4 regions of the Oricola thermophila genome follow, and region 3 is predicted to be linked to each of the others. Evidence: predicted binding sites of a transcription regulator. Region 3 holds the regulator's gene; each other region holds the start of a gene.
What was found. The regulator LexA, encoded in region 3, represses DNA repair genes until DNA is damaged. The targets are predictions, from matches to a motif close to TGTTCNNNNTGTGTTCNG.
Positions count from the first base shown of each region.

Region 1 (7,932 bases), 1.7 Mb from region 3:
AACCCGTGCCGGCGAGCGCCGCGGCGCCGAGCGGGCACTCGTCCATGCGCTCCAGGCAATCGCGCATGCGCGAGAGGTCGCGTCCGAACATCTCGACATAGGCCATGCAATGATGGCCGAAAGTGACCGGCTGCGCGGTCTGCAGATGGGTGAAGCCCGGCATCACGGTTTTCGCGTGTTCCTCCGCGCGGGCAAGGAGGACCTCGATCAGCCGCTTCAGGGCGGCGGCGGTCTTCTCCGCCTCGGCGCGCACCCACATGCGGAAGTCGAGCGCCACCTGGTCGTTGCGCGAGCGCGCCGTATGCAGCCGCCCTGCTGCCGGACCGATCAGCTCGGAAAGCCGGGCCTCGACATTCATGTGAATGTCCTCCAGCTTGCGGGAGAAGGCGAACTCGCCCTGTTCGATTTCTGACCTGATCGTGTTCAGCCCGTGAACGATCTTGTCGCGGTCCTCTGCCGAAATTATGTGAGTATCGGCCAGCATGGTGGCGTGCGCGATCGATCCCTCGATGTCCTGCGCATAGAGCTTGCGGTCGTAGTCGATGGAGGCATTGATCTCCTCCATGATCGCCGCGGGACCGGTCGCGAACCGCCCGCCCCACATCTGATTGGAGCCTTGTGCCTTGGTATCGTCGGACATGAAAGAACAATCCCCGGAAAAAGAACAGGACGGCCAGCCCCCCGCTCGGGGCCTTTCCGTCGGCAAGATCGTTGCCGTCGCGGTGGTACTGGGAGCCGCGGCGGGCGCCGCCGGGATATACGCCACCGGCGGGCTTTCTGGCAATGGCGCGCAGGCGCAGGGCGGGCAATGCGAGGCCGCCGCCTCTCTCGGACAGGAACTGAAGCCGCTGCTGACCGGCGAGATCGCGGCCATGGCGGTTCGCGACCGGCCGGCGGACCTGTCGGACCTGTCCTTCAATGACGGCGACGGCAATTCGGTAACGTTGGCCGACAGCGGCGGCAAGCCGCGCCTGGTCAATCTCTGGGCGACCTGGTGCGCACCATGCCGCGCGGAGATGCCGGCACTCGACAGACTGCAGGCCGAGAAGGGCGGTGACGGGTTCGAGGTCGTTGCCGTTTCCGTCGACGGCGGTTCGGACCAGAAGCCGCGCGCATTCTTTGACGAGATCGGCATTCGCAATCTCGGCTTCTACCACGATCCCTCCATCGGCGCGTTCAACACCATGAAGAAGGAAGGCCTCGCCTTCGGCCTGCCGGTCACCGTTCTTGTCGACGGGAACAATTGCGTCGTCGCGAACATGAACGGCCCGGCCGAATGGGCAAGCGAGGACGCCTACCGGCTGATCGACGCCGTCAAGGAAAAATCGCGGTGACGAAGACGGCCAAAGGTTAACGCCAATGGAACCCAATACGTCTTGCGCGACGTCATGAATCGCTAAAGTTGTGTCGGACCTCCGGGGAGACACCCCACATCTGGTGAGAACAAAACGGGAAATGGCGTGAATCACCGATTCGTCGCCGATTCGTTCCGGCTCGGTTCCGTTCGTTAACGGAATCCTTCCGGATCGCTAATGAACATGGTTAACAGCAGGTTAAGATAGTGCTTACAAATCAAACAAATAGCGATTCGCCCTCGCGACCGGAATCCGCCTTCGGCCAATTCTTAACGATTCCGGACAAAAACGGCTCTCGCTGCGAAATCGCGATTCACGAACTGGTGTGCGACCTGTTTCACGGCACCATATGTGGTGAGAACAAAGGCGCAACCTATGCGAGTCACCGATTCGTCGCCGATTCGTTCCAGACTCGTTCCGGTTGTTAATATGCACAACCCTGAGGCGCAGTAAGCAGGAAGATTCGCGTAATTTTCGCCCTGCAATTGCCGAATCGGCATGCTAGAGACGAGTTGCAAGCCAAAGAGGGCGCATACCCGCCGAACAGCCCCGGATTCGAACTTCAAGACAGAGTCAATGCCCTCCGACATTTTTACGGGCCACACGGTCAAGGCCGTGCTCGGGCCGACCAATACCGGCAAGACCCATTATGCCATCGAACGCATGGTGGCCCACTCCAGTGGCGTAATCGGCCTGCCGCTGAGGCTGCTCGCGCGCGAGGTCTACCAGCGCGTAGCCGACAAGGTGGGCCCGGAAAATGTTGCGCTGATCACCGGCGAGGAGAAGATCGTTCCGCCCAAGGCGCGCTATTCCGTCTGCACGGTCGAGGCGATGCCGTCCCGGACCGACGCCGCCTTCGTCGCCATCGACGAGGTGCAGCTGGCGGGAGACCTGGAACGCGGTCACATCTTCACCGACCGAATTCTGAATGTCCGCGGCCGCGAGGAAACGCTGCTGCTGGGCGCCGGCACCATGACCGACATCCTGCGCCGGCTTCTTCCGGGCGTGGACATCGTATCGCGGCCGCGCATGTCGCATCTCGCCTATGCCGGCTCCAAGAAGATCACCCGGCTGCCACGCCGCTCGGCCATCGTCGCCTTCTCCGCCGACGAGGTCTATGCCATCGCCGAACTGATCCGCCGCCAGCGCGGCGGAGCGGCCGTGGTGATGGGCGCGCTCAGCCCGCGCACGCGCAACGCCCAGGTCGAACTCTACCAGTCCGGCGACGTCGAATATCTCGTCGCGACGGATGCCATCGGCATGGGGCTGAACCTCGATGTCGACCACGTGGCCTTCGCGCAACGCCGAAAATTCGACGGGTACGGTTACCGGGAACTTACCCCTGCGGAAATGGGCCAGATAGCAGGCAGGGCCGGACGCCATGTCCGCGACGGCACCTTCGGCGTATCGGGTCATGCCGCTCCGCTTGACGACGAAACCGTGAGGCGGATCGAGGGGCATGAATTCGATCCCGTGAAAGTGCTGCAATGGCGTTCGCGCCAGCTAGACTTCTCCTCGATCGCCGCCCTGCGCGCCTCGCTGGAGCAGCCGCCGGAGCTGCCCGGCCTCACCAAGGCGCTGCCCGCGGTCGACCAGAGAGCACTCGAATTTCTCGCCAGAAACCCTGAAGTCACGGATACCTGCGCGAGTCGCAACGAGGTCGAGCTGCTGTGGGACGCCTGCGTGCTGCCGGACTACCGCAAGATCGCTCCCGCGCAGCATGCCGACATCATTTCCCAGATCTTCTTCGACCTGGTCCGGCGCGGACATGTCGACGAGGACTACATGGCCGAACAGGTCCTGCGTGCCGACCGCACCGACGGCGAGATCGACACGCTGTCGGGGCGCATTGCCCAGATACGGACATGGACCTATGTCGCCAATCGCCCCGGGTGGCTCCGCGACCCGGTCCATTGGCAGGAAAAAACCCGCGCAATCGAGGACAAGCTGTCGGATGCATTGCATGAAAGGTTGACGAAACGCTTCGTTGACCGCAGGACATCCGTGCTCATGAAGCGCCTGCGAGAGAATGTGACGATGGAAGCAGAAATCAGCGCAAGCGGCGACGTTACGGTCGAGGGCCACCATGTCGGCCAACTCGACGGTTTCCGGTTCGCTCCCGACAAATCCGCCGAGGGCGAGGACGCCAAGGCGATCAAGGCCGCCGCGGCAAAGGCGCTCGCCACCGAGTTCGAGGCCCGCGCCGAACGTTTCGCCGCGGCCGGCAATGCCGATTTCGCGCTCGGCAGCGATGGCATATTGCGCTGGCTCGGCCAGCCGGTCGCTTCGCTGACCGCGTCCGAAGAATGGCTGAAGCCGCGGATCGTGCTGCTTGCAGACGAACAGCTGACGGGCCCGGCGCGCGACAAGGTCGCCGCCCGCGCAGAGCGCTTCGTCTCCCACCATGTCGAGACCCATCTCAAGCCGCTGGTCGATCTCGGCCGGGCGGACGAACTTTCGGGAATCGCGCGCGGTATCGGCTTCCGGCTGATCGAGAATTACGGGATCGTTCCGCGCCGCGAGATCGCCGAGGAAATCAAGTCGCTCGACCAGGACGGTCGCGCCGCCCTGCGCCGCTACGGCGTGCGGTTCGGCTTCTACCACATCTACATTCCCGCCCTGATCAAGCCGGCGCCGGCGGGACTGCTGACCCTTCTCTGGGCGTTGCAGAACGACGGCAGGGACAAGCCGGGTTACGGTGACGTGGTGCAGCAACTGGCCACCGGACGCACGTCGCTCGTGCCCGATCCGGCCTTCGACACCACTTTCTACAAGCTGGCCGGCTACCGCCACCTCGGATCGCGCGCGGTGCGCGTCGACATTCTCGAGCGACTCGCCGACCTTATCCGCCCGGCACTGCAATGGCGCGAGGGATCGGGCGAGTTGCCGGACGGCGCGGTCGGCGGAGGTCGCTTCTTTGTTACCCCGGCAATGATGTCGATTCTCGGCGCCACGGCCGAGGACATGGAAGCGGTGCTCGGCAGCCTCGGCTACCGCCACGACAAGGTGGAACCGGCCGAGTTCGAATCGAAACTGACCGCGTTGAAAGCCGCCAGCGCGCCGGCACAGCCGGCAGCCGAGGCACCGGCCGAAACGGCCGCGGGTTCCGATGGCGTCCCTGCCCCCGAGCCGGTTGCCATGACCTCTGGCGACGGTACCGCGGAAGCGCCGTCCGAGCCCGAACCCGCGAAGGACGAGCCGACCGGGGCGCAGCCGGAGGAAGCCGCATCGGCCGCCTCCGAACAGTCCGGCGACACCCCGGAAAAAGCGTCGGATTCCGACGAGGCCGAGGAACCGAAACCGGTCATGGTCTGGTACCAGGTACGACCGGATCGCCACCGCCGAAACAAGCGGCAAGGCGGGGCGCGTCCCGAAGGGGAGCAGAAGGGCAAGGGCAAGTTCCGCGGCAAGCGCAAGGAGCGTCCGCACGGCAAGGGCGGTGCAGTCGCCTCGGCCCGTCCGCCACGGCGCGAGAAACCGGTCGATCCGGACTCGCCCTTCGCCAAGCTCGCCGCGCTGAAGGAACAGCTCAAGAAGTGACGCGGGCACCCGATGGGCAATGAACGCCAGCGCATCGACAAATGGCTGTTTTTCGCCCGCGTGACGAAATCGCGTACGCTCGCTGCCAGGATGGCACAGGGCGGCCATGTCCGGGTCAACGGAACCAAGATCTCGCAGGCCAGCCACGAGGTGAAGCCGGGCGATGTTCTGACAATGACCATGCCGCGCCGCGTCATCGTGTACCGGGTCCTCGAATGCGGAAGCCGGCGCGGTCCCGCGACTGAAGCAAGGGCGCTCTACGAGGACCTGTCGCCTCCGCCCCCACCGAAGGCCGCCAGCGCGCTTGACCGCGCAAGCGGCCGGCGCGAGCCGGGATCCGGCAGACCGACAAAGAAGGAGCGGCGCGCCATCGAGCGGCTGACCGGCGAAGATTGACGCGCTTCTCCCGTATCGCAATATGGCCACCGCAGATTCAAGGTCGCTTTCCGAGGCAAGGCAGATGAGACTTTCACTGCGACGTTCCGATTTTCCCGAGGGCTTTCTCTTCGGCGTTGCAACTTCCGCATTCCAGATCGAGGGTTCCTCGTTCGGCGGCGCAGGCCCGTCGCACTGGGACACCTTCGCCGCAACACCCGGCAATGTCGCGAACGCGGAAAACGGCGCGGTCGCATGTGACCACTATCACCGCTACCGCGAGGACCTCGACCTGGTCCGCTCGGGTGGATTCGACGCCTATCGCTTTTCCGCCTCCTGGGCGCGTGTCATGCCGGATGGCAGGACCGTGAATGCCGAAGGCCTCGACTTCTACGACCGCCTCGCCGACGCGATATGCGAACGGGGCCTGAAGCCTTACCTCACCCTGTATCATTGGGACCTGCCCGCTGCGCTTGCCGACTGCGGGGGCTGGCGCAACCGCGATGTCGCCTCCTGGTTCGCCGACTATGCGGTAGCGCTGACCGGGTGCATCGGCGACCGAATGGAGGCCGTCGCCACAATCAACGAGCCCTGGTGCGTCGCCTGGCTTTCGCATTTCCTTGGAATCCACGCGCCCGGTCTGCGCGACATCCGCGCAACGGCCCGGGCGATGCACCACGTGCTGCTGGCTCACGCACGAGCCGTCAAGGCCATGCGGGCGGCCGGCCAGCGCAATCTCGGCATCGTGCTCAATTTCGAACACGCCAATCCGGCGAGCGACGCGCCGCAGGACGTGGCCGCGGCAAGGTTGTATGACGGCTTCTACAATCGCTGGTTCGTACAAGCCCTGACGCGGAAGTCCTATCCCGACGACATCCTCCAGGGCTTCGAGGGCCACATGCCCGACGGGTTCGAGAAGGACCTCGACGCCATCGGTCGGCCGCTCGACTGGCTCGGCGTGAACTATTACACGCGCACCAACGTCGCGCACGATCCGGCCAGTCCGTGGCCTTCGCTCACCAATGTCGAGGGGCCGTTGCCGAAAACGGCCATGGGCTGGGAAATATACCCTGACGGCCTTTACGGCTTTCTCAACCGGCTTCATCGCGACTATACGGGCGACACCCCGATCATCGTGACCGAGAACGGCATGGCTCGGGACGACCACCTGCTGGACGGCCGCGTGGAAGACACCGAGCGCGTCGCCTATTTCGACGCACACCTTTCCGCGGTGCGACGCGCCATTGCCGACGGCGCACCGGTAAAGGGTTATTTCGCCTGGTCGTTGCTCGACAACTACGAATGGGCGCTCGGCTACGGAAAGCGCTTCGGCCTCGTCCATGTCGACTACTCCACGCTTGCGCGCACGCCAAAGGCATCCTTCGAGGCTTTCCGCGACGCCTTCGGCGGCGATTAGACGTGGATTCCAGACATGCCGCGATTCGGGCAAATTCCTTTCCCGAGCGCGCGTTTTTGACCACTTGCACCCGGCAGGCAAAGCCGGTACCCATCCGCCCGGACTTACCGGCCGGCCTCGAGCCGGCCGTCATTTACGCTGGAGCATGCCCGTGACCTATCTCGTCACCGACAACTGCATTCGCTGCAAATACACCGACTGCGTGGAAGTCTGCCCGGTAGATTGCTTCTACGAGGGTGAGAACATGCTCGTGATTCACCCTGATGAGTGCATCGATTGCGGCGTCTGCGAACCGGAATGCCCGGCCGACGCCATCCGTCCCGACACAGAGCCCGGACTGGAGAAGTGGTTGCAGATCAACACCGAATATGCCGAAAAATGGCCGAACATCACGGTGAAGAAGGATCCGTTGCCCGAGGCCGAAGAAATGGACGGCAAGGAAAACAAGTACGAACAGTACTTCTCGCCCAATCCGGGCACCGGCGACTGATCATCGGAGCCGGGCGCCTGCATTGCCCGGGCGAATGGCCACCTGCGCCTGGTGAAATTCGCCGCGCTGCATGCGCGAAAGCCCTTTTTTGTGCAACGCATTGAAAAATGCGCATTTTTGTGATAGGAATGCAAGAATGTCATCGCACGTCACGCTTTTGGGCTGTTTGACGCTCCCTCTTTGAAGGAACGCCTCCGCCGCCGGTAGTCATACGGACAGGTCATCTCGACCGGATTCGGGCTCCCGGGCAGCGGCGTTTGCGTATGTGCTGATTGGCGAAATCAGGTTCGGTTCCCACCCCGGAATGGTCCGGCGTGAACCCGACAGGGAGTATGCAAAGTATGGCGACTGCCTCCAAAAAAACGTCACAGCGGCAGGGTTTCAAGACCAGCGAGTTCATCGTCTATCCGGCGCATGGCGTCGGCCAGATTGCGGCGATCGAGGAACAGGAAGTTGCGGGCCAGAAGCTCGAGCTTTTCGTGGTCGAGTTCCAGAAGGACAAGATGCGCCTCAAGGTGCCGGTCGCGAAAGCCGTGTCGATCGGCATGCGCAAGCTGTCCGAACCCGGCTTCGTGGAACGCGCCCTGAAGATCCTGCAGGGTCGCGCCCGCGTCAAGCGCACCATGTGGTCGCGCCGCGCACAGGAATATGATGCCAAGATCAACTCCGGCGATCTGATTTCCATCGCCGAGGTCGTGCGCGACCTTTACCGCGCGGAAAACCAGCCGGAGCAGTCCTATTCCGAGCGCCAGCTC
Region 1 is NZ_CP054836.1:3,644,928-3,652,859, reverse strand. It holds gene argH (argininosuccinate lyase) at 1-640, opposite strand, end outside; gene tlpA (thiol:disulfide interchange protein TlpA) at 639-1,334, shown strand; gene HTY61_RS17530 (helicase-related protein) at 1,932-4,895, shown strand; gene HTY61_RS17525 (RNA-binding S4 domain-containing protein) at 4,908-5,291, shown strand; gene HTY61_RS17520 (GH1 family beta-glucosidase) at 5,356-6,687, shown strand; gene fdxA (ferredoxin FdxA) at 6,839-7,177, shown strand; gene HTY61_RS17510 (CarD family transcriptional regulator) at 7,519-7,932, shown strand, end outside.
Region 1: a site for LexA is predicted at 1,758-1,775, ahead of HTY61_RS17530 (helicase-related protein). Genes of this name have one in related genera too.

Region 2 (7,932 bases), 2.0 Mb from region 3:
CCCGTTCGATGGCATCTCCGCCAAAGACGCCGGCGCCGATGACCGCGCCGATGCGCATGTCCGGCCGCCGATCCGCGGCAAGCCCGGCCTGGCCGAGCGCCTCGCCGGCAGCAAGGGCGGCCAGCAGGCCGAAGCGGCCCATCGCCATGGTCCGGCGCTTGTCGAAACCGTGTTCCGGCAACATGGCGATCTGGCCGGCTATCGCCGTCTTCAGGTCATGCCTGTCGGGGATCGCGAGCGGGCTTATGCCGCAGGTGCCGTCGCGCATGGCGCGCCAGATGTCGGTTGCATTGGTGCCAAGGCAGCACAGGCCGCCGATGCCCGTGATGACGATGCGCCGCCTGGCCATTCAGCCGCCCTTCGCGATCAGGCCGGCCACGGCGTCGATCACGTCACGCACGGTCTTCAGCCTTTCCCACGCGCTGGCGGTGTCCAGCTCGATGTCGATGTCGAACTCGTCCTCGAGGTCGAAAATGACCTCGGCCAGCTCGAGCGACTGGATGTCGAGATCGGCGAGAACTGTGTCCGCCGTCAGGCTCTCCGGCTCCAGCTCCGCCTTGTCGGCGATGATGCGTATGGTCGTGTCCTGGACTGCCGCGGTCATGCGCTGTTCCGATCTCTCTGGGGGCCGGCCATGATGGCCGAGCCCGGTTCCGGCACCAAGTGTGCCGAAGGGAGAGGCCGTGTCAATTCCGCAGCGTCAGGTCCAGTGATGCCGGGCCCGGACGGATTCGGCGTCCGTCAGGCCCAGGGCCGGGTTTCGGCCAGCTTTGCCTCGTAGGAATCGATCTTGGCGGACTTGGCCAGCGTCAGCCCGATGTCGTCGAGACCGTTGAGAAGGCAGTGCTTCTTGAAGGCGTCGATCTCGAACTTCACGACGCCGCCGTCCGGACCGCGGATTTCCTGGGCTTCGAGGTCGACTGTCAGCGTGGCATTGGCGCCACGCTTGGCGTCGTCCATCAGCTTGTCGAGATCCTCCTGGCTGACGACGATCGGCAGAATGCCGTTCTTGAAGCAGTTGTTGTAGAAAATGTCGGCGAAGGAGGTTGAGATCACGCAGCGGATGCCGAAGTCGAGCAGTGCCCAGGGCGCGTGCTCGCGCGAGGAGCCGCAGCCGAAATTGTCACCGGCGACGAGGACCTTCGCATTGCGATAGGCCGGCTTGTTGAGGACGAAGTCCGGGTTCTCGCTGCCATCCTCGTTGTAGCGCATCTCCGCGAACAGGCCCTTGCCGAGGCCGGTGCGCTTGATGGTCTTGAGGTAGTCCTTCGGAATGATCATGTCGGTGTCGACATTGACGATCGGAAGGGGGGCGGCGACGCCCGTGAGCGTGGTGAACTTGTCCATTGTGACCGCTTTCTTGATTGTCCGTGTGCGCAGATAGCAAAGCGCGGGGAAAAAATGAAGCGCCCTCCCGGGAGGAAGCTTCCGAATCGGCGCAATGGCTGGGCCACTTGCGGCCTGCGCCGCGAAAATGGCATAGGCCGCAGCGAGGTAAACAGCCATGACCCGACGACCGCTCCGCCTGCGCCGCTCCGTTCTCTATGTTCCCGCCGCCAACGGGAAGGCGGTCGCCAAGTCGCCGACGCTCGCCTGCGACGCGGTGATCTACGACCTGGAGGATGCCGTCGCGCCCGCCGCGAAGGAAGAGGCGCGCGAAAGGCTGCGCGATCATTTCGCCGCCCATCCTGAAAGCAGGCACGAGCGTGTCATCCGGATCAATGCGCTTTCGAGCGAATACGGGCCGGAGGACCTGCTGGCCGCCCGTGCCTGCCGGCCGGATGCCATCCTGGTTCCGAAGGTCGATGTGCCGGCCGAAGTGGCCGATGTCGCCGACATGCTGGCGGAGACCGATGCCGCCGACGCGATCCGGCTATGGGCGATGATGGAAACGCCCAAGGCGATCCTCAATGTCGCGCGGATCGCCGAATGGGGCGAAACGCCGGGATCGCGGCTCGACTGCCTGGTGGTCGGCGCCAACGACCTTGCCAAGGACCTGCGCCTGCCCGGTCCCGGCCGCGACGCGCTGAAGCCGCTGCTGATGCAGCTGGTGGTGGCGGCGCGGGCGTCCGGCCTCGACGTGATCGACGCGGTGTTCAACGCGTTTCGCGACGAGGGGGGCTTCGCCGCCGAATGCGCCGAGGCTGCCGGGATGGGATTCGACGGAAAGACGCTGATTCATCCGTTGCAGATCGAGCCGGCCAACCGTGCCTTCGCCATTTCGCCGGAACGCGAGGCGGAGGCGGCGTCCATCGTCGCGGCGTTCGACATGCCGGAGAACAGGGAGGTCGGCGTCATCAATCTGGACGGCCGGATGGTTGAGCGCTTGCATCTGGAGGACGCCCGCCGCACGCTGGCGCTCGCCGCCATGCAGCGCGGAACGTGAAAGGGACAGGATCACATGCATCTCTACCGATTGCTGACGGGACCGGACGATTCCAGCTTCTGCCACAAGGTGACCGAGGCGCTGAACAAGGGCTGGCAGCTCCATGGTTCGCCTTCGTATGCCTTCGACGCCGAGACGCATTCGATGCGCTGTGCGCAGGCGGTGGTGAAGATCGTCGAGGGCAAGGATTACGACCCGTCCATGAAGCTCGGCGAGCAGTAGGAGCGGACGGCATAAGGATCCTTGGCGCCATAGCATTCCTTCTTTCCCTGTGTTCGGGCCCGTTGCAGGCGCAGTCGCGTTGCGGCCTCTCGCTTGTCCTGGCGCTGGACGTGTCTTCCAGCGTCGACGACGCGGAATTCCGCCTGCAGATGCGCGGTCTCGCCCGGGCCCTGCGCGATCCGGTGATCCTGGAAGCGGTCACGCAGGCCGGAGGCTTGCAGGCAATGGCCTTCGAGTGGAGCGGGCGCGACCAGGCGGTCGACGTGGTGCCGTGGACGTTTCTGCGGATCGAGACGGATGTCTTCGCCTTTGCGTCGGCCATCGAGAACCACCGGCGCGGCTTCGACGAATTCCCGACCGCGCTCGGCCATGCGCTCGGCCATGCGGCGATCCGGCTTTCGCGCGCACCGCTCCGGTGCGCCCGCGCCGTGGTCGACGTGTCGGGCGATGGCGTGAACAACGAGGGCTACGAGCCGCGACTCGCCTACGAGAATTTCGATTATTCGAACGTGACCGTGAACGGCCTCGTCATAGAGGGGGAAATGCCGGATCCGGTGGAATATTACCGCGATGAGGTTATCCGCGGCCCCGGCGCCTTCGTCGAGGTGGCGCGCGATTTTTCCGATTACGAGGCGGCGATGAAACGCAAGCTCCTGCGCGAGATCAGGGGCGCGGCGCTGAGCTACCTAGCGCAGTGAGACTCGTCCGGGTTCCGCGTCGGGGCGGAACCCGCTTCCTGCATCCGCGGGCTTTTCACCCCGCAGCCTCCTCGATGGCCTCCATGTCGGAATCGCTGAGGCCGAAATGGTGGCCGAGTTCGTGGATCAGCACATGGGTGATGATGTCGCCGAGCGATTCCTCGTTCTCGGCCCAGTAGTCGAGAATGGCACGGCGGTAGAGCGTGATGCGATTCGCCTGTTCGCCTGTGCCTGGGTTCCAGCGTTCGGCGATCCCGCGGCCCTCGAACAGGCCCAGCAGGTCGAACGGCGTCTCCAGGCCGAGATCGTCGCTGATTTCCTCGGTCGGGAAATCCGCGACCACGATCTGCACGTCTGCGGTCAGGTCGCGGAACTCCTTCGGCAGGTGCGCGTAAGCCGTCAGCGCGATCGACTCGATTGTCGCTAGGTCGGGGGAGAGCCTGTCGGCCCAGTCGCCGCTCTGGTCGGTGCGGTCCATGGTCTGCGTCTTCATAGCCGGTCTCTATATAGTGTCTTTGCGCCATGTGCGAGAGGGCAAGAACGGGCGCGGACTTTCAGGAATAAATTCTTTTTCGTCCGCTTGACTCCGGAGCGGTTTGGCGGAATCAATATGAGAACAAATAAAGAACAAGCCGGGCAGGCGCGACCGAATGCGGCCCGGCAGGCCCTGAAACGAATCGGACAGGACGAACGCCATGGCGCCAGAATCCCGCGCCACGGCGCAGGCGGCGCTTTTGTCGCTGCGCCGGCAGATCGCAGCCATCGAGAAGGCCGCCCCGGCAGATGCCAATGCCGCCGCGGGCTGGTCTACCGGGCGCGCCGCTGACCGCGACGCCCTGCTGGTGACGGGCGCCGGTGATTTCGACCGGGACATTGCCGGCGGCATCGCATTGGCCGCGCTGACCGAGATCCACGCATCGCAGGCCCGCGATGCCGGCCTTGCCGCCGGGTTTGCCGCCTGCCTGCTGTCACTGGCCGGTGCGCCCGCCTTTCTCGGGCGCGATCCCGTTCTGTGGATCGGCGCGCCCGGCACCTTCGCCGAGGCCGGGGTGCCGCACGGGCGCGGGCTTGCCGCCTTCGGGCTTGCGCCGGAGCGCCTGCTGATCGTGGAGCCGCGGACGCTCGCCGATGCGCTGTGGATCGCCGAGGAGGCTGCGCGCACGCGCGGCCTGGCCGCCACCGTGCTGGAAATGCGCGGCAATGCCAAGGCCTTCGGCCTGCGCGAGACGCGGCGGCTTGCCCGCCGGGCACAGATCTCCGGGCGGCCGGTGCTGCTGCTGCGCCAGTCGGCGGCGATCGAGGCGAGCGCGGCGTGCCTGCGCCTGGTCGTCGGTCCCGCCCCGTCGGCGCCGGCGCTCGTGCTGGCGGGCACGGCGCATGAACGTGCCGTTCCCGGGGGCATCGGTCCGCCGGGCTTTGCCGTGACGATCGAGAAGAACAAGGCCGGTCCCGCCGGGCGGACCCACATCATGCACTGGAACAGCCATGAACGCTCATTCTTCACCGGACAGGCAGGCAGGGCACGCGCACGGTCCGCTGCAGGAACGGCAGGCGCGGCAAGGGGAACCGTCGTCGGCTTCCCCCGCGGCGCGGCGCATCCTGGCACTGAACTTCCCCTACCTGGCGACGGACCGGATAGCGCGCGGCCGGCACGGAAAGGCATGGCGGCAGACGGCGCCTGACACGCGGCCTCTGGTGACCGCGCAGAAGGAGAAGGGCGCCATGCGCATTGCCGCCCTCGACGAGGCGGCCGAGGCGCTGGGCCTGTGTCGGGGCCAGGGGCTGGCGGATGCCCGTGCCGCCTGCCCGGAACTCGACATCGTTCCCGCCGATCCGGAGGCCGATCGCCGCCTGCTCGCCGCCGTCGCCGACTGGTGCGACCGCTACACGCCGCTGGTGGCGCCGGACGGGGCGGACGGGCTGTTCCTCGACATCTCCGGCTGCGCCCACCTGTTCGGCGGAGAGCAGGGGCTGCTTTCCGACCTGATGGCGAGGCTGCACGAACAGGGGATCGCCGTGCGCGCGGCGCTTGCGCCCACACCCGGCGCGGCCTGGGCAGCGGCCCGCTTCGCGCCCGCGCCGCTCGTGATCGAGAAGGGCGCGGAGGCGCCCGTCCTCGCCCCTTTTCCGCTTGCCGCGCTCAGGCTTGATGCCGAAACGCTGGCCGGGCTCGCCAAGGTCGGCCTGAAGACCGTCGGCCAGCTCGCTGCCGCACCGCGGGCGCCCCTGGCCCGCCGGTTCGGGCGGCAATGCCTGCTGCGCCTCGACCAGGCGCTCGGCGCGGTCGAAGAGGCGATTTCCCCTCGCCTGCCGGTGCCGGCCCTGTCGGCGGAGCGGCGGCTTGCCGAGCCGGTCGGGCGCGTCGAAGATGTCGAACAATTGCTCTTGTCGCTGGCGATGCGGCTGAAGGAGGATCTCGAACGCCGCGGTCTCGGCGCGCGGGCGCTGGAATACACGCTGTTCCGCGTCGACGGCGCGGTCCACCGCCTCTGCGTCGGGGCGTCTCGGCCGGTGCGCGACCCGGAAACCGTCGTCAGGTTGTTCCGCGAGCGGCTGGCCGGCGTCGGTGACGGCTTCGATGCCGGCCACGGTTTCGACGTGGTGCGGCTGAACGTGCTGGCGACGGGCGAGATTTCCTGCCGGCAGGGCGATTTCGCGCAGACCGGCGAGGACGACAATCCCGACCTGGCCCTGCTGCTCGACCGCATCGCCGCCCGGCTCGGCGGCGGTGCGGTGACGGACGGGCGGCACCCGGTGCGCCGGATCGAGCCGGTCGAAAGCCATGTCCCGGAGCGCGCGGAAAGGCGGGTTCCGGTCACGGGCAACCGAAAGGATTCGCCGGCTGGTGAACAAGCCCCGGAGCCCGCCGCGCCGCGTCCGGCGCGGCTGCTTTCCGCTCCCGAGCCGGTCGAGGTCGTCGCCGGCGTGCCGGAGGGGCCGCCGCAGCGTTTTCGCTGGCGGCGCGCACTCTACCGGGTGGCCAGGGCGGAGGGTCCGGAGCGGATCGGCGGCGAATGGTGGACGGCCGACGCGCCGGAGGACCTGGCTCCCGATCCGCGCGACTACTATCGCGTCGAGGACGAGGAGGGCCGGCGCTACTGGCTGTTCCGCAGGGGGCTTTACGGCCCGGCCGGGCGCGGCGCGCAGCCGCAATGGTTCATGCACGGGATGTTCGCGTGACGGATGCCGGTCCCGGCTATGCGGAGCTTGCTGCCGCCTCGAACTTCTCCTTCCTCAGGGGCGCGTCGCATCCGGAGGAACTGGCGGTGACGGCGAAGCGCCTCGGCCTTGCCGGGCTCGGGCTGGCCGACCGGAACACGGTTTCCGGCACGGTGCGCGCCCACATGGCGGCGAAGGAGGCGGAGCTCGAATACCGTCCCGGTGCGCGGCTGGTCTTTTGTGACGGCACGCCGGACGTGCTCGCCTATCCGAAGAACCGGGCAGGATGGGGCCGGCTCTGCCGCATGCTGACAGCGGGAAACATGCGCGGCGAGAAGGGGGCGCCGCTGGTGCAGCGCGGCGACCTGATGGAATGGGGAGCCGGTCTTGCCCTTGCCGTTCTGCCGAAGCCCACAGCGCTTGACGAGAACTGCCTTTCCTTCCTGCAGGACCTGAAATCGGCCTTCGGGCGGTCGGTGCGCCTGGCGCTCGCGCCGTCCTATGACGGGCGCGACCGGGCGACGCTGGAAGCGGCGCGGGCGCTGGCCGGTGCCGCCGGCGTCCGGCTGATGGCCGTCGGCGAGGTGCTCTACCACGAGCGCGCCCGCCGGCCGCTGGGCGACGTGCTGACCGCGATCCGCGAGCATGTTCCGCTCGGCGAGGCCGGTTACCGCCTGCCGGCCAATGCGGAACGGCACATGAAGCCGCCGCACGAAATGGCGCGGCTGTTCCGGGCCGCGCCCGAGGCCGTTGCCGAGACGCTTTCCTTTTTCGGCGAACTGGATTTCTCGCTCGACGAATTGCGCTACCAGTATCCGGAAGAGCCGCATGGCGACAGCGCCTCGCCGCAGGAGGCGCTGGAGCGGCTGGCCTGGGAGGGCGCGCGGACGCGCTACGGAGAGACCGTGCCGGACAAGGTCGCGGCCCAGATCCGGCACGAGCTGAAGCTGATCGCCGAGCTCGACTACGCGCCCTATTTCCTCACCGTGCATGACATCGTGCGATTTGCCCGCTCGCGGAACATCCTGTGCCAGGGACGCGGCTCGGCCGCCAATTCCACCGTCTGCTTCTGCATCGGCATCACCGAGGTCGACCCGGCGCTGACCGACCTCCTGTTCGAGCGCTTCATCTCGCCGGAGCGGCGCGAGCCGCCGGACATCGACGTCGATTTCGAGCACGAGCGGCGCGAGGAGGTGATCCAGTACATCTACGAAAAATACGGCCGAGACCGCGCCGGGCTGGCCGCGACCGTCATCACCTACCGGGCGCGCTCGGCGGCGCGCGAGGTGTCGAAGGCCTTCGGCCTGTCTGAGGATGTCGCCGGGGCGATCTCCGGCTCGGTGTGGGGCTGGTCGAATGCCGATCTCGGCGAGCGCGAGGCGAAGGCCGCGGGCCTCGATCTCGCCGATCGCACGACACGGAACGTGCTGAAACTGTCGAGCGAGATCATGGGCTTTCCGCGGCACC
Region 2 is NZ_CP054836.1:3,342,550-3,350,481, forward strand. It holds gene HTY61_RS16085 (beta-ketoacyl-[acyl-carrier-protein] synthase family protein) at 1-349, opposite strand, end outside; gene HTY61_RS16090 (phosphopantetheine-binding protein) at 350-604, opposite strand; gene leuD (3-isopropylmalate dehydratase small subunit) at 742-1,347, opposite strand; gene HTY61_RS16100 (HpcH/HpaI aldolase/citrate lyase family protein) at 1,505-2,386, shown strand; gene HTY61_RS16105 (DUF1737 domain-containing protein) at 2,402-2,608, shown strand; gene HTY61_RS16110 (DUF1194 domain-containing protein) at 2,719-3,306, shown strand; gene HTY61_RS16115 (metallopeptidase family protein) at 3,362-3,784, opposite strand; gene HTY61_RS19555 (ImuA family protein) at 4,002-4,988, shown strand; gene HTY61_RS16120 (Y-family DNA polymerase) at 5,029-6,486, shown strand; gene HTY61_RS16125 (error-prone DNA polymerase) at 6,483-7,932, shown strand, end outside.
Region 2: a site for LexA is predicted at 3,919-3,936, ahead of HTY61_RS19555 (ImuA family protein). Genes of this name have one in related genera too.

Region 3 (7,932 bases):
CGCCGCCCTGCACAGCCGCAAGGAAGCAGGCTCTTTCGGGCTGATCGCGGAAATCAAGAAGGCAAGCCCGTCAAAAGGCCTCATCCGGGCGGACTTTGATCCGCCGGCGCTGGCGAAAGCATATGAAATGGGCGGTGCGGCCTGCCTCTCCGTGCTGACGGACAAGCCGTCCTTCCAGGGGGCACCAGAGTATCTTGGCGCGGCTCGTGAAGCCTGCTGCTTGCCTGCTTTGCGCAAGGATTTCATGTTCGAGCCGTACCAGGTGCATGAAGCGCGCAGCTGGGGCGCGGATGCAATCCTCATCATCATGGCATCGCTGGACGATGATGAGGCGCGAGCGCTGGAGGAAACTGCTTTCGAACTTGGCATGGATGCCCTGATCGAGGTGCACGACGAGGATGAGATGGAGCGCGCATTGCGGCTGTCCTCACGGCTGCTTGGCGTGAACAACAGAAACCTCCGCACGTTCGAGGTCGACCTGGCCAATTCCGAACGGTTGGCAGCCATGGTCGACGATGATCGAATTCTGGTCGGTGAGAGTGGCATATTCGTTCATGACGACTGCCTCCGCCTGTCTCGGGCCGGCATTTCCAGCTTTCTGGTTGGCGAAAGCCTCATGCGCGAAGACAATGTCGAGGCGGCTACGCGACGGCTGCTGACCGGCGAGAATGCGGACGCTAGGATGTCGACCTGACATGGCCGGTGACAAAAGCGAAAGGTTGACCCATTTGGGCTCCGATGGCGCGGCCAACATGGTCGATGTCGAAACGAAGTCGGAAACCGTGCGGGAAGCCGTGGCCGAGGGGTTTGTCACCATGACCCGCGAAACCTTGGATGCGATTCTCGCCGGCAATGCGCAAAAAGGCGATGTCACGGCAGCTGCCCGGATTGCCGGCATCATGGCGGCCAAGAAAACGCATGAGCTAATCCCGCTCTGCCATCCGCTGCTGCTGACCAAGGTGTCGGTAGAGATCGAGACAGTACCCGAGCTGCCGGGGCTGCGCGTCGAGGCGATGGCCAGGTTGTCCGGGAAGACAGGTGTGGAGATGGAAGCACTGACTGCTGCTTCGGTTGCCTGCCTGACGATCTACGACATGGCGAAAGCAATAGACAAGGGCATGGAAATCGGCCCCGTGCGGCTACTGTCCAAGACCGGCGGCAAGTCGGGGACATGGACACGGGGCGAAGGATGAGTTCGACTCTCCTTCCGGTGGCGGACGCCCGGGCGCGGTTGCTCCGAGGAGTCATACCGTTAGGTGCCGAAACCGTTGCGCTGGCAGAGGCTTTTGGTCGCGTGCTTGCCCGGGATCTCCCGGCTATGCGTACGCAACCCCCGGAAGCGGTTTCGGCCATGGATGGATATGCTGTCCGGGCCGGCGATCTGAAGGATGCGCGGACAGAATTGGCTATCATCGGCGAAATACCGGCTGGCCATCCGTTTTCGGGCACGCTCGGATCGGGTCAGGCAGCGCGGATTTTCACCGGTGGCGTCGTTCCGGAGGGCGCCGATACGGTAATAGTCCAGGAAAACGTTACCGTCTTGGACAATCAGCGCATTCTCGTGAACCGACCGGAGCCAAGGGGACGCAATATCCGGGATGCCGGACTGGATTTCGTTGCCGGGCAGACGGTTCTCAAGGCCGGTACACTGCTTGACCCTGGTGCGCTCTGCCTTGCTGCCGCATCCAATCACCCTGCCCTTTCGGTCGTTCGCAAACCGCGCGTCGCCGTTGTCGCGACCGGTGACGAGTTGCTGCCTCCCGGTTCCGAACCCGGCCCGGGCCAGATCATCGCTTCCAATTCCTATGGAATCGGGGCGGTCGCATCGGAGTCGGGCGCCGAGGTGATCGATCTCGGCATTGTGTCTGACCGCGAGGTTGAACTTGGCAACGCTCTTGACCGTGCCGCGGAATGCGGCTGCGATATACTGGTTACCCTGGGCGGCGCATCGGTGGGCGATCACGACCTTGTCAGGAAGGTATTCGTCGATCGAGGGATGAAGCTGGACTTCTGGAAGATCGCCATGCGCCCCGGAAAGCCGCTGATGCATGGCCGGTACGAGGCAATGCGCGTTCTCGGGCTACCCGGCAATCCCGTGTCCGCACTGGTTTGCGGCCTCCTGTTTCTCAAGCCCTTGGTCGAGCGACTCGCCGGGCGTCCGGCGAGTGAGGTCCGTGCCACGGCGCTACTGGAAACGCCGCTTCGGGCAAACGATGGGCGGGAAGATTATATGCGGGGCATCGCGCGCCGCGATGCGGACGGAAATCTTAAGGCCAGGGCATTCGACGTTCAGGATTCATCCATGATCAGCGCATTTGCGCGTTCCAATGTGCTTCTGGTTCGCCCACCCCGCGCGCCGGCGGCAAATGTCGGCGATCCGGTGGAAGTACTCGTCATCAAGCCCGGTACAATTTAGCCAATTGTTAAACGCTTGCGGAACACAAATGGAACAGATATAGACTGTTCCGTGTTTGTTTCCATTTGATTCCCGAGGGCCGCGCCGATGTTGACACGCAAGCAACTCGAACTTCTGATGTTCATCAATGAGCGTCTGAAGGAATCCGGCGTGCCGCCGTCATTCGACGAGATGAAGGAAGCGCTGGATCTGGCGTCCAAGTCCGGAATTCATCGCTTGATTACGGCACTAGAGGAACGGGGGTTTATCCGCCGCCTTCCGAACCGTGCACGAGCCCTGGAAATTGTTCGGCTGCCGGACAGCCTGACGCCGTCGAATGTGAGACGTGGCTTCTCTCCGAGCGTGATCGAGGGCAGCCTCGGCAAACCGCAGCCCGTGCCGGCAGCAAAGTCGGCCGCACCCGTCGCCGACAATGACGGGGGCGTGATCCCAGTGCCTGTGATGGGAAAGATTGCCGCGGGCGTGCCGATTTCCGCCATCGAACACCAGACAAGAACGATATCGCTTCCGCCGGACATGCTTGGCTCCGGGGAGCACTACGCGCTTGAGGTCGAAGGCGATTCGATGATCGAGGCCGGCATTTTCAGCGGCGATACGGCCATCATCAGGAAGGGTGACAGCGCCAATGTCGGGGACATCGTCGTCGCGCTCGTCGATGACGAGGAAGCGACGTTGAAGCGCTTCCGGCGCAAGGGAGCGTCGATCGCGCTGGAAGCCGCAAACCCCGCATACGAGACCCGCATTTTCGGTCCGGACCGTGTTCGTGTTCAGGGCAAGCTGGTCGGACTGATCCGCCGCTATTGATCGGACCTGCGCGGTTTCCATTCGCCGAGATTGCGAGCCGCACGGGAGTATTTGCGATGTTCGAGCCAGGGACGCACCGGACCGGGCAACGCATGACGGATCGTTAGTTGGCGGCCCCTTCGGTTCATGCGTATCTCGGCCGCTCCCTTGAGCGCCAGCATTTGCGCTGTCAGTACCGGCGTTCCGTCAAGGCATTCCTGCGGCGACGGGGCCGCGGCGAGGATGACAAGGTCGTTTTCGGCACAGAGTCGACGCAGGGACAGGACACCCGTTGGCCGCATTCGATCCGCTGGAGCGGAGACATAGGCAATTCTTGCTTCGCCGTCCGGCGTTACTAATTTGGCGATACATCGTTCCCCCTCGCATGACAGGCGCTCGGACCCGTTTGGCCGAACCACTTCCGTTCCGCGATAGGCATCGGCCCACTGGTCAAGGATGAAGGCATTCGGCCTGTGCCTGTTCACATGTATCCGTGTCCCGTTTTGGCTCGCTTCGAGGATGGCGAACTGCCGCGCATCTTCCGAAATGACCGCCATCGGAATGGTGTCGGACCTCCAGATCAGCGCCCCGGCGATAAAAAGAGGAAGCGAAAACAAACGCAGCCAGGTCGAAGGTAGGCACAGGATTACCAGCGCTACCACGAAACTCGCCAAAGCGGTTTCCGGCATCTGCCCCAACGGTACCGTCGGCGACAGGTCAGCGACCCATTCGGCAATCTCGATCACCAGCCCGACGGCCCATGCCATCACTTTCAACGGAAGGACGTGCAGGGCGAACGGCATGGCGACAATCGCGGCCACCGCCGACGGCATGATCACCATCGTTACGACAGGCATTGCGAGCAAGTTCCCGAGCAGACCGTACGGGGCGATCCGGCCAAAGTGGTAGGCCGCGAATATTCCGGTCGCAAACCCCGCGACCAGGGAGGTCACGGCGATGCCCAGCAAGTACCCTGATGCGGTTTTCAGCCAGCCAGGGACAGGCCCGGATACTGAACCATTCCGTGCCGCTGCGGTACGGCGACGGTGTGCATCCTGCCATGCTGCGTATACCGCGATCAGGGCAGCCGTTGCGGCAAATGACATCTGGAAGCCCGGACCAGCCACTTCATGCGGCGCAAATGCGATTACTGCGATCGCGGCCAATGCCAGATTGCGCATCGTAACAGCGCTTCGGTCAAAGGTGAGTGCCAGAAGCATGACCGCCAGCATGATGAACGATCTCTGCGTTGCGACGCCCGCACCGGCCAGAAAAAGATAGAAACCCGTGGCCCCTAGTGCCCCTGCTGCGGCATATTTCTTGACCGGATGGCGCGCGGCCCACCCCGGAAAGAAAGCAAATCCCAGCCTCAGACCGGCCATGACGGTTGCAGCGACAAGGGCCATGTGTAGGCCCGAGATGGACAGTATGTGCGCCAATCCGGACCCTCGAAGCGCCTCGTTGACCGTCTCGGGGATTCCCGCCTTGTCACCGGTTACCAGCGCATTCGAAACCGCGCCCGCCCTGCCCGGCGCCGCCTCAAGTATACGGTCGCCGATTGTCCTGCGCAGCTTGGCGAGAAAAAGTCTGCCTTGGCCGAACAAGCCGGCTTCTGCAGGAATTGTTGCCGGAGAAGGTTTTCCCAGGAAAAAGCCGTATGCACCGATACCGTCGAAATAGGAATGGAACGCAAAGTCATAAGCGCCGGGATGCGCCGGCCCGGATGGCGTTGTAAGCCTGACAACGCCATGAATGCCCCCGCCGATCTGAAAACCGTCGCCGGGGCCGGCGGCGGTGGCGCGAACGACTTCGGGTGCGTGGCGAAGTCTCGGTCTTGCCGTTTCGAGGACCTCGATCGTGTAGCGTGTTCGACCATTTGCGCGCTCTTCCATCGCGAGAATCCGGCCCGTTAGCCTCGTCGTGACGTCGGATCCCAGCATCGGCGTCGCGAGGCGATGCGTTTGCATCTGTGCAATTGCCATCCCGACGATCGTAGTCGCAGCCAGTATGATCGGAAAGCGCCACCGCTGAGCGTGCCGGAACGTGGCAAGAAGTACCAGCAGGATCGCGCCCGATCCCGTCAGTAGGTTCCATGCAGATGGTTCCCGCGGAAGACTGAAATAGACCGTCGCGCCGGCGGCAAGCGCCACGGGCAGGAAATGGAAGGGCGTGCCGACGCTCTCCTCGCGCCGTAGGGCCTCCCTCAGTGCGCTGGCAGCGGCAGACCGGCGCCGTCTCGCTGCGAAACGGAACCACCTTCGGGTTCTTGCGCCGGCTTGGGCGGGAGCGCTGTGCGGATACTGTAGGAATTCGTCGGGGCTTACGCGAAACACGTCGCGTTCGCGAGCGCTTTCACGTTCCGGGTCATGGAGTCTCACCACGTCTCGGCCCCCCTTCGCATGGCCATCCGATGACCGTCCAGATTTGCGCAGGCCGTCGCGTATGCTAGAGGTGCAGCAGAACCCGCACCAGGCCGTACCGACGGCCTCTTAATCAATACATTCGGAGCACCACATGACTGGCGAGGTCGTCACCCGTTTCGCCCCCTCCCCAACCGGTTTCCTGCATATCGGCGGCGCACGTACCGCCCTCTTCAACTGGCTTTACGCCAAGCATACAGGCGGCAAGATGCTGCTGCGCATCGAGGATACCGATCGCGAAAGATCGTCGCAAGAAGCGGTGGATGCGATTCTCGACGGCCTGCGGTGGCTCGGGCTTGAGTGGGATGGCGATCCGTTCTCGCAATTCGCCAATGCACAGCGCCATCGCGATGTCGCCATGCAGCTTCTCGAAGCGGGGAAAGCGTACTATTGCTATGCCTCGCAGGAAGAACTCGCCGAAATGCGCGAAAAGGCGCGTGCCGAAGGGCGCCCTCCCCGGTACGACGGACGCTGGCGCGACCGCGATCCGTCAGAGGCGCCGGAGGGAGTGAAGCCGGTGATCCGGATAAGAGCGCCGCAGGAGGGGGAGACCCTCGTGCACGATATGGTGCAGGGCGATGTGCGCTTCCCGAATAAGGATCTCGACGACTTCATCATTCTGCGTTCCGACGGCACCCCGACCTACATGCTGGCGGTAGTCGTCGACGACCATGACATGGGCGTCACGCATGTCATTCGCGGGGACGACCATCTGACGAACGCCGCCCGACAGACAATCATTTTCCGGGCCATGGGGTGGGAAGTGCCGAAAATGGCCCATATTCCCCTCATTCATGGTCCGGACGGTGCGAAACTCTCCAAGCGCCATGGCGCGCTCGGCGTCGAAGCCTACCGGGCCATGGGCTATCTGCCCGAAGCCCTGCGCAACTATCTGGCAAGGCTGGGCTGGAGCCACGGTGACGACGAGATCATGTCGACGGAAGACATGATTTCATGGTTCGAGATCGAGGACGTCAACAAGGGTGCCGCCCGTTTCGATTTCGCCAAGCTGGAAGCCCTTAACGGCCACTACATTCGAATGGCCGACGACGCCTATCTCGTAGAGCGTTTTGAGGCGCTTCTGCCCGAGTTGGAAGGCAAGAGTGACATTCTCGCAAAGCTCGATGAGGAGCGTCGTGCCAGGCTCCTGGCGGCAATGCCGGGCCTGAAGGAACGCGCGAAAACGCTTGTAGAACTGATCGACAACGCGGCCTACCTGTTCGCCGAACGTCCTCTCGATTTCGATGAGAAGGCGTCGACGATCCTGACCGACGAAGCGCGCGCAGTCCTCGGCCGTATCCTGCCATCGCTCGAGGGGCTGGGTGAATGGACCGTTGACGCGCTCGACGGTGCGGTTCGCACCTTTGCCGAGGCCGAAGGCCTCAAGCTTGGAAAGGTGGCGCAACCATTGAGAGCGGCCTTGACCGGCCGCAGCACGTCGCCTGGCGTGTTCGATGTGCTGGCTGTACTGGGACGCGAAGAGTCGTTGGCGCGCATCCGCGATTGCGCTTCGTGACGGCTTTCGTTGCGCCTTGCCGCGCACTATAATGCGTTGCAACAAAGACCGTTCGGCTGGCTTGGCAGGACAGCCCAAATGGAGTAGCAACCCCGCATCAAGACGAGAGCCGGGGTTTTTGCACTGCAATATTTCACGTCATTTCCGTGAAGAAATTTGAACGACAGGAAGGGAGACCGCATGTCTGACGAAACCGCCAAACTTACGTACAAGGGCCGGGATTATGAGCTTCCGGTGCGTGAGGGGAATATCGGTCCAAGCGTTATCGACATTGGGTCGCTATACAAGGAAACCGGCGCCTTCACATACGATCCCGGTTTCACCTCTACGGCGTCGTGCGATTCCGAAATCACATTCATCGACGGCGATGAAGGCATCCTGCTGCATCGCGGCTATCCGATCGAGCAGCTGGCCGAACAAGGCGACTTCCTCGAGGTTTGCTACCTGCTCCTTTATGGGGAGCTTCCGACGAAGGCCCAGAAGCAGGACTTCGACTACCGCGTGACGCGGCACACCATGGTACACGAACAGATGACGCGGTTCTTCACCGGGTTCCGGCGCGACGCCCACCCGATGGCGGTCATGTGCGGTACTGTCGGCGCTCTGTCGGCCTTCTATCACGACTCCACCGACATTTCCGATCCGCATCAGCGTATGGTTGCGTCGATGCGGATGATTGCGAAAATGCCGACAATTGCGGCCATGGCCTACAAGTACCATATCGGCCAGCCGTTCGTTTATCCGCAGAACGATCTCGACTATGCCTCGAACTTTCTGCGGATGTGTTTTGCGGTGCC
Region 3 is NZ_CP054836.1:1,317,216-1,325,147, reverse strand. It holds gene trpC (indole-3-glycerol phosphate synthase TrpC) at 1-694, shown strand, start outside; gene moaC (cyclic pyranopterin monophosphate synthase MoaC) at 696-1,193, shown strand; gene HTY61_RS06415 (molybdopterin molybdotransferase MoeA) at 1,190-2,416, shown strand; gene lexA (transcriptional repressor LexA) at 2,504-3,220, shown strand; gene HTY61_RS06405 (ComEC/Rec2 family competence protein) at 3,214-5,580, opposite strand; gene gltX (glutamate--tRNA ligase) at 5,714-7,135, shown strand; gene gltA (citrate synthase) at 7,316-7,932, shown strand, end outside.

Region 4 (7,932 bases), 930 kb from region 3:
TGCTCGGCCAGGCATTCAGGATGATGGTTGAGGTGGGCTCTCTCGATGCGCTGGAAGTGCTGTCCGCCGCCGCCTCGGTGATCGCCGAGGGCGAGGTGATGCAGCTGGCCGCTGCAAAGAACCTGGAGACCACGGAAGACGAGTATCTTGCCGTCATCAAGGCCAAGACCGCGGCGCTGTTCTCGGCGGCAGCCGAGGTCGGCCCGATCATCGCCGGCGCGGCGAAGTCCGACCGCGCGGCACTGCGCTCCTACGGCCTCAATCTCGGCCTCGCCTTCCAGCTGGTCGACGATGCGTTGGACTATGGTGGCAATGCCAAGGATCTCGGCAAGAACACCGGCGACGATTTCCGGGAGGGCAAGATCACCCTGCCCGTCGTGCTGGCATACAGACGCGGAACCGACGCGGAACGCGCATTCTGGAAGAGCAGCCTCGAGAACGGCGAGAACGACGACACCGCGCTCGAAAACGCCCGGGGCCTGATGCTGAAATACGGCGCCCTGCCCGACACGATCCAGCGGGCGCGGCATTTCGGCGAGATCGCCCGCGACGCGCTGGCACCGCTGAAGCCGTCGCCGCAAAAGGATGCCCTGCTGGACGTCGTGGAGTTCTGCATCTCGCGAATAAACTGACCTCCCTGCCCGTCCGGCGACGGCGTTGCGCGGCAACCATAAAAAGGCCATGCTACCGCGGTGATTTGCCAGGCGAAGAAACGCCGTGAACACGATTCCTGAAGTGGTAGCCCGATGAACCGGATTTTTGTCTTTTCTGCTCTAGTCGCCGCCGGGCTGGCCGCCCTGCCCGCCGCGGCGGAACGCGCGCCGGAAGAAGCGCTCGTGTCCGCACATTCGCTGGCCGGCGCGTTCCTGGCCGCCGAGACCGCCCGGGCGGAAAACGACTTCGACGCCGCGGTGCGCTACTACACCGACGCGCTCAGCTTCGATCCGGACAATGCCGCCATCCAGCAGGAACTGCTGATCGCACTGGTCACGAACGGCCAGTTCGACGAGGCCCTGCCGCTCGCCGAGAAACTCAAGAAGGATCCGCAGATCGAACGCGTCTCGCGGCTGGTGCTCGGCATCGACGCAATCCGCGCGCGGCGCTACATGCAGGCCGACAGCGCACTGATACTCGCGATAGAGACCGACCTGGAGCGCCTGCTGACGGGGGTCATGCGCGCATGGGCGCAGTTCGGCGCCGGCGAAACCGACAATGCGCTCGCCCTGCTCGACGGGCTGGACGGCCCGGACTGGTACGGCCTTTTCGTCAGCTATCATGGCGCGTTGATCGCGGATGCCGCCGGACGCAAGGCGGAAGCCGCCGAACGCTACGACAACGCCGTCAACGACACGACCGGCGCCAGCGCATCGCCGCAGACCTATCTGCGGCTTGCCGAATCCTATGCGGGCTTCCTGGCTCGCAACGGCGATACGGATGCCGCCAGGGAGATCATAGCGCGGGCGCTGGCGATCGCGCCGGCCAATCCGCCGCTGCTGGCTCTCGCCGATGCGGGCGACAAGCTTGCGGCCAAGGCGCTCAAGATCGCGGATCCCGCGGCAGGCGCGTCGGAAATCCTGCTCAACATCGGCTCCGCCATCAACCGCGACGGGGCGGAGGGGTTCGCGGCACTCTACCTGGAAATGGCGCGGGTGCTGGCGCCCGGAAACGCGCAGATCCAGTTCGAGCTGGGCGGCATCGCGGAACGGCTCGGTGATCCGCAGCGCGCCATCGACTTCTACGACCGCATTCCCGACACCTCCCCGCTCGGCCGGCTCGCCCACCTGCAGAAGGGCCTCAACCTGGCCGACATGGATCGCAACGAGGAAGCCAAGGAAATCCTCGCCGCTGCAATCGAGGAAGATCCCGGCGAGTACCGCGGCTATCTCGCCCTCGGCGGCGTCCATGCCTCGCTGAAGGAGTACGAGGAAGCCGCAGCATTGTATGAGCGGGCCATCGCCAACATCGACACGAACGAACCGATGTACTGGCCGCTCTACTACCGCATGGGCATCGCCTACGAGCGCACCAAGCAATGGGACAAGGCGGAAGCGGCGTTCAAGCGGGCGCTGGAACTTTCGCCCGACCAGCCGGACGTTCTCAACTATCTCGGCTATTCCTGGATCGACATGAACATCAATCTCGAGGAAGGCCTCGACATGATCCGCAAGGCGGTCGAGATGCGCCCGCGTGACGGGTATATCGTCGATTCCCTGGGTTGGGCCTACTATCGTCTGGGCCGGTTCGAGGACGCCGTCGCGGAGCTGGAGAAGGCGACCGACCTTAGGCCGACCGACGCGATCATCATCGACCACCTCGGCGACGCCTACTGGCGCGTCGGCCGCAGGCTGGAGGCGACCTACCAATGGGCGCAGGCGCTCGACATGGAAATCGAGCCGGAGGAAGCCGCCCGGATCAAGGCCAAGCTTGCCGCATCGAACACGCCGGGCATGGAGCCGGAAATCGCGGTCAGTCAGGTAGATGACGGTGCCGACTCAAAGACGGCCGCATCACCGGACGACGCGGATGGCGGCTGAACGCAGGTAACCCGGGCCGCATAGAACGTCATGTCCGCTGCACAATGGTTCGCTGCGCCGGCCAAGATCAACCTGGCACTGCATGTGACCGGACGGCGCCGCGACGGCTACCATCGTATCGAAACCATCGCCGTCTTCGCCGATATCGGAGACCGGATCGGCATTTCCGCGGCCGGGGTCGACAGTTTCCATATCGAGGGTCCCGAAGCCTCAGCCCTGGCGGGCGAGGCCCCCACGCAGAACCTCGTCGTCCGCGCGCGCGACCTGATGCGCGACGTGCTGAACGAACACGATATACCTGCCCCTCCCGCGGCCATCGTCCTCGACAAGCAGCTGCCCGCCGGATCCGGCATCGGCGGAGGTTCGGCCGACGCGGCGGCGACACTGGCCGGCCTGATGCTGCACTGGCAGGCTGATGCGGCGGCGCAGGCAATCCGCGAGCGGGCCGTGTCGCTCGGTGCCGACGTGCCCATGTGCCTCGCCTCCCGGCCGCTCGTAGCGTCCGGTGCCGGCGAGGAAATCCGCCCGCTTTCCGGCATGCCGTCGCTTGCGCTGGTACTCGCCAATCCCCGCCGGCACGTTTCAACGCCGGCCGTATTCGCCGCACTTGAGAAAAGGGACAATCCGCCCCTGCCGGCCGACGGAATGACCGGTTTGCGTTCCGCCGGCGATTGGGCCGCATGGCTCTCGAGGAACACGCGCAACGACCTGCAGGCATCATCCGCGCGCCTGACGCCGGAGATCGAGGACTGCCTCGCCGCGCTTGAAACAACGGCTCCCTTGCTGGCGCGCATGTCCGGCTCCGGCGCGACCTGCTTCGGCATCTACGACGACATGAACGCGGCCAGGGCCGCGGCAAAGGACCTCTTGCACCGGAGGCCCGATTGGTGGATCACGGCCACGGAGACGGGAGCGACGCCATAGCTGCTGCCGCCATGCAATCCTGTAGCGGAGCGCCGACCGGCGCGCCGGGAAACCGACCGGGAGTGACACGATGAACCGTATCGACGAAAGCCGCCCGTTCATTCCGGTCCGCATTGCCGTGCTGACCGTTTCCGACACGCGCTCGGAAGCCGACGACCGGTCCGGCGCGACCCTGGCCGCGCGCATCGAGGAGGCCGGCCACGTTCTCGTCGAGCGCGCCATCGTTACCGATGACAGGGACGCCATCGTCAACCGGGTTTCGGACTGGGCCTATCGCGCGGATGTGGAAGTCATCATTACAACGGGCGGCACCGGCTTCACCGGTCGTGACGTGACGCCGGAAGCGCTCGAACCGCTGTTCGAGAAGCGCATGGACGGCTTCTCCGCCCTGTTCCACCGCGTTTCCTACGACAAGATCGGCACGTCCACCATCCAGTCCCGCGCCACCGCGGGGCTGATGCACCAAACCTTCGTCTTCGTGCTTCCGGGCTCGCCCGGGGCCTGCAAGGACGCCTGGGACGGCATCCTGAAGCCGCAGCTCGACTACCGGCACATGCCATGCAATTTCGTCGAGATCATGCCCCGGCTCGACGAGCATCTCAGACGCGGCGGCGGAAAGTCCGCCTAGTCTTTCGGCGCCGGTTCGATTTCGGCATCCAGGACCTTCAGGGCCAGGCCGCGAATCAAGTCCTCGCCGGACCGCGCATTAGCGGAAAGATTGGCAAGCGCCTGTGCCCTCGCGATGACCAGTCCCCGCGCCAGCGGGCCTCGCCGCGCCGCCACCGAACGGAAGATGCGCGCGAACCATCCGCCCTTCCTCGCCGGCCTGAAACATGCGGCCGCACTTTCCGGCCGCATGACGTGGTCCATCACCGCATTGTGCCACCCTTCCGCCAGACGCGCGCCCGGTTCCAGAACGACGATCCAGTCCGCTCGGGCACCTGCCACCACGTCACGCAGCGAGGTTTCCGGCAGTTGCACCATACGGCAGCCCGCCGCATCCGCGAGATCGGCCGTCGAGTCGGTCGAACCACTATCGGCCACCACAACCTCCGAAACATGGCCCTCGACCGCATCGTGCACGAGCGGAACCAGAGAGTGCGCCAGTGCCGCGGAGTCATTTCTCGTGAAAAACAGGAAGGTTACCATCTCGCTACCTTTGGCGGACTGGGTAGCAGAGGCATCCTCGAAATCAAAGCCCCACGGATTTTGTTCTTGTATTGTTCCACCTTTCGCGCTAGGAATATAGTCATCGAACCGACAAATCCAGATTCCTGCGGGAGAAGCGAAATGGACGTGATCGACGCGGCGGACAAGGCAGCCTTCGGAAGCCCGGCGGACAGCGGCGCCGAACATGCCAATGTCCTGATCGGCCGGTCCGGCCTGCGCGAGCACGAGCATCGCACCCGGGGGCGCGCCAGCGCGATTAATCCGAGCGGACGGTTCGAGACGCTGTCGCGCAGCGTGTTCGACGACGGCTGGAATTCGTTCGAGGAACTGCCTCCCTTCAAGACCGAGGTACAAGTCGAACATGCGCGAACGATCATCACCAGGAACACGTCGCCGGACATATCGTTCGACCGGTCGATCAATCCCTACCGGGGCTGCGAACACGGCTGCGTCTACTGCTTCGCGCGGCCGACCCATGCCTATATGGGCCTGTCGGCGGGCATCGACTTCGAGGCGAAGCTGTTCGCCAAGCCTGATGCGGCGAAATTGCTGGAAAAGGAGATCACGAGGCCTGGCTACCAGGTGCGATCCATCGCGATCGGCACCAATACCGACCCGTACCAGCCGATCGAACGGGAATGGAGGATCATGCGATCGATCCTGGAGGTGCTGGAACGGCACAACCACCCTGTGGGAATCGTCACAAAGTCGCATCTCGTGACGCGCGATGCCGACATCCTGGCCCGAATGGCCGAGAAGGGCCTGGTCAAGGTGGCGCTGTCGGTAACGACCATGGACAGGAAGCTGGCGCGCACCATGGAACCACGCGCCTCCACCCCGTCGCGAAGGCTGGAGGCCATCCGCATCCTTTCGGACGCGGGCATACCGACCTCCGGCATGATCGCGCCGGTCATTCCCGGTCTCAACGACCACGAGATCGAGAAACTGCTTGATGCGGTGGCGGGGATGGGTGCGCGCGAGGCTGGCTACGTGCTGCTGCGGCTTCCGCTGGAGGTGGCGCCGGTGTTCAAGGAATGGCTGCTGCGCCACTATCCGGAACGCTACCGGCATGTGGTGTCGCTGATCCGCTCCATGCGCGGCGGCAAGGACTACGACGCCGAATGGGGCAAGAGAATGCGTGGCACCGGACCCTATGCCTGGCAGATCGCCCGTCGCTTCGAACTGACGGCGAAGAGGCTCGGCCTCAACACCAGGCGGCTTAAGCTGCGCACCGACCTGTTCGAGGCGCCGAAACCGGAGAGCGAGCAACTCAGTCTCCTGTAGACCCCGCCGGACGGACCGCACGTCCCCTCCATCCCCAGCGGTTCCGTCCGGCGGCAAGGCCCTGCCCCGCCGGCCAAGCCGAGGCGTCCCCGTCCGAAAGCTTGCGCATAACAGGGCCTTCGAGAAGAGAATCGGGCGGACGCGCCGCTATTTCGTGGTATGTCTCGCCGCACAATGACCGCCACGAATGCGTCCCCCGATTCTCTTCTCCCCCTCGACGGGATCGACGAACCCGGTTTTCCGGATTTCCGTTTCGAGGAGCATTACTGGAAGCAGGGCCTGCGCCATGTGGCAGGCGTCGACGAAGCCGGACGCGGACCGCTCGCCGGCCCGGTCGTCGCGGCCGCGGTGATTCTTTCTCCCGACCGGGTGCCATCCGGACTCAACGATTCCAAGAAACTTACCGCGCGCAAGCGGGAAAGACTCCATGGAGAAATCATGGATGCAGCGCTGGCTGTTTCCGTAGCGAGCCTGTCGGCAGAGTCGATCGATGCCGGGAACATCCTTCGAGCCAGCCTGGAAGCCATGCGCCGCGCGATCGCCGCGCTGGCCATACGCGCGGAGTGTGCCCTTGTCGACGGCCGGGACGTGCCGCCAGGCCTGACCCTGGCAGCCCCGCCACGCGCGATCATACGCGGCGACGGCCGATCGCTTTCCATCGCCGCGGCATCGGTCGTCGCCAAGGTCACACGCGACAGGATGATGGCCGGACTCGGACCGCATCACCCCCAGTACGGTCTTGAAAGGCACATGGGTTACGGCTCGAAGGCGCACCGAGAGGCAATCGGTATCCACGGAGGTATCAGGCGGGTCCACCGTTTCACCTTCGCGCCGCTGAAATAACGGAGACATGAGAAAAGGGCCGGTCGCCCTGCGGCGACCGGCCCTGGATCCGTTCCGTCCGGGAGGCGTCAGTTCATCCGCGCCTTGACCTCGTCCAGCGACTTCTTGAACAGGTCCGTCGCGGTCTTGCCCGAAACCTTCTTTCCAATGATCGTCGTCGCCGCGGCCACGGCCATGTCGACGGCCGAATTGCGCACCTGCTCCATCGCATCGGCCTCGGCCTGGGCTATCTTCTGCTCCGCCATCGCGGTGCGACGAACGACATATTCGTCGGTCTTCTGCTTTGCCTCGGCAGTGATCGCTTCGGCCTCGCGCTTGGCCGACTCGACGATATCGGCGGCTTCCTTCTCGGCTTCCTTGCGCTTCTTCTGGTACTCGGCCAGCAGTGCCTGCGCTTCCTCGCGCAGCTTGCGTGCCTCTTCCAGCTCGTTGCGGATCCGGTCGGCACGCTCATCAAGCGCCTTGGCGATCATGCCCGGCACCTTCAGGTAAACAACGATGCCGAGGAAGATGACGAGGGCTACGAATGCCCAGAACGTTGCGTCACCCATGCTACTCTCCCTGGCCCTTGGCCGCTTCCAGTGCCTTGGCGATGTCGCCCTTGGCAACCGTGCCGCCAATCAGTTGCTTGACGATGGCCTCGGTCGTCTCGCCGGCAATGGTGCCGACATCGGACATGGCCTTGTCGCGAACCGCCGTGATACGGGCCTCGGCTTCCTCGAGCTTCTTGGCAAGCTTCTTCTCGACCTTCTGGCGCTCGGCCTCGGCGGCTGCCTTGGCGGCGTCACGCGCCTTGGTGCCGATCTCGTTGGCGGATGCCTTTGCCTCGGCAAGTTCCTGCTCGTAGGCAGCGATCGCGGCATCGGCCTCGGCCTTCAGCTCATGCGCCTTGTCGAGATCCTGGGCGATCCGGTCCTGACGGGTTTCGAGGATCGAACCGATGCGCGGCACGATAACCCGGGACATGAACCAGTAGAGGAACCCGAACGACAGCACGAGCCAGAACAGCTGCGAAGCGAATGTCGATGAATCGAACGGCGGAAACGCTCCGCCGCCATGGGCGGCGTCGGCCGCGCCGTGGGCCGCGTCCGCCGCTGCGTGGGCGGCTTCTTCGGCAATTGCTTGGGTTACGAACATGGGCGTCCCTTAACGGAGAATCACGCGGCGGAGCCGCGCC
Region 4 is NZ_CP054836.1:2,248,223-2,256,154, forward strand. It holds gene HTY61_RS10925 (polyprenyl synthetase family protein) at 1-632, shown strand, start outside; gene HTY61_RS10930 (tetratricopeptide repeat protein) at 747-2,534, shown strand; gene HTY61_RS10935 (4-(cytidine 5'-diphospho)-2-C-methyl-D-erythritol kinase) at 2,565-3,458, shown strand; gene moaB (molybdenum cofactor biosynthesis protein B) at 3,529-4,086, shown strand; gene HTY61_RS10945 (glycosyltransferase family protein) at 4,083-4,607, opposite strand; gene HTY61_RS10950 (PA0069 family radical SAM protein) at 4,749-5,912, shown strand; gene rnhB (ribonuclease HII) at 6,087-6,755, shown strand; gene HTY61_RS10960 (F0F1 ATP synthase subunit B) at 6,824-7,306, opposite strand; gene HTY61_RS10965 (F0F1 ATP synthase subunit B) at 7,308-7,892, opposite strand.
Region 4: a site for LexA is predicted at 4,669-4,686, ahead of HTY61_RS10950 (PA0069 family radical SAM protein). Genes of this name have one in related genera too.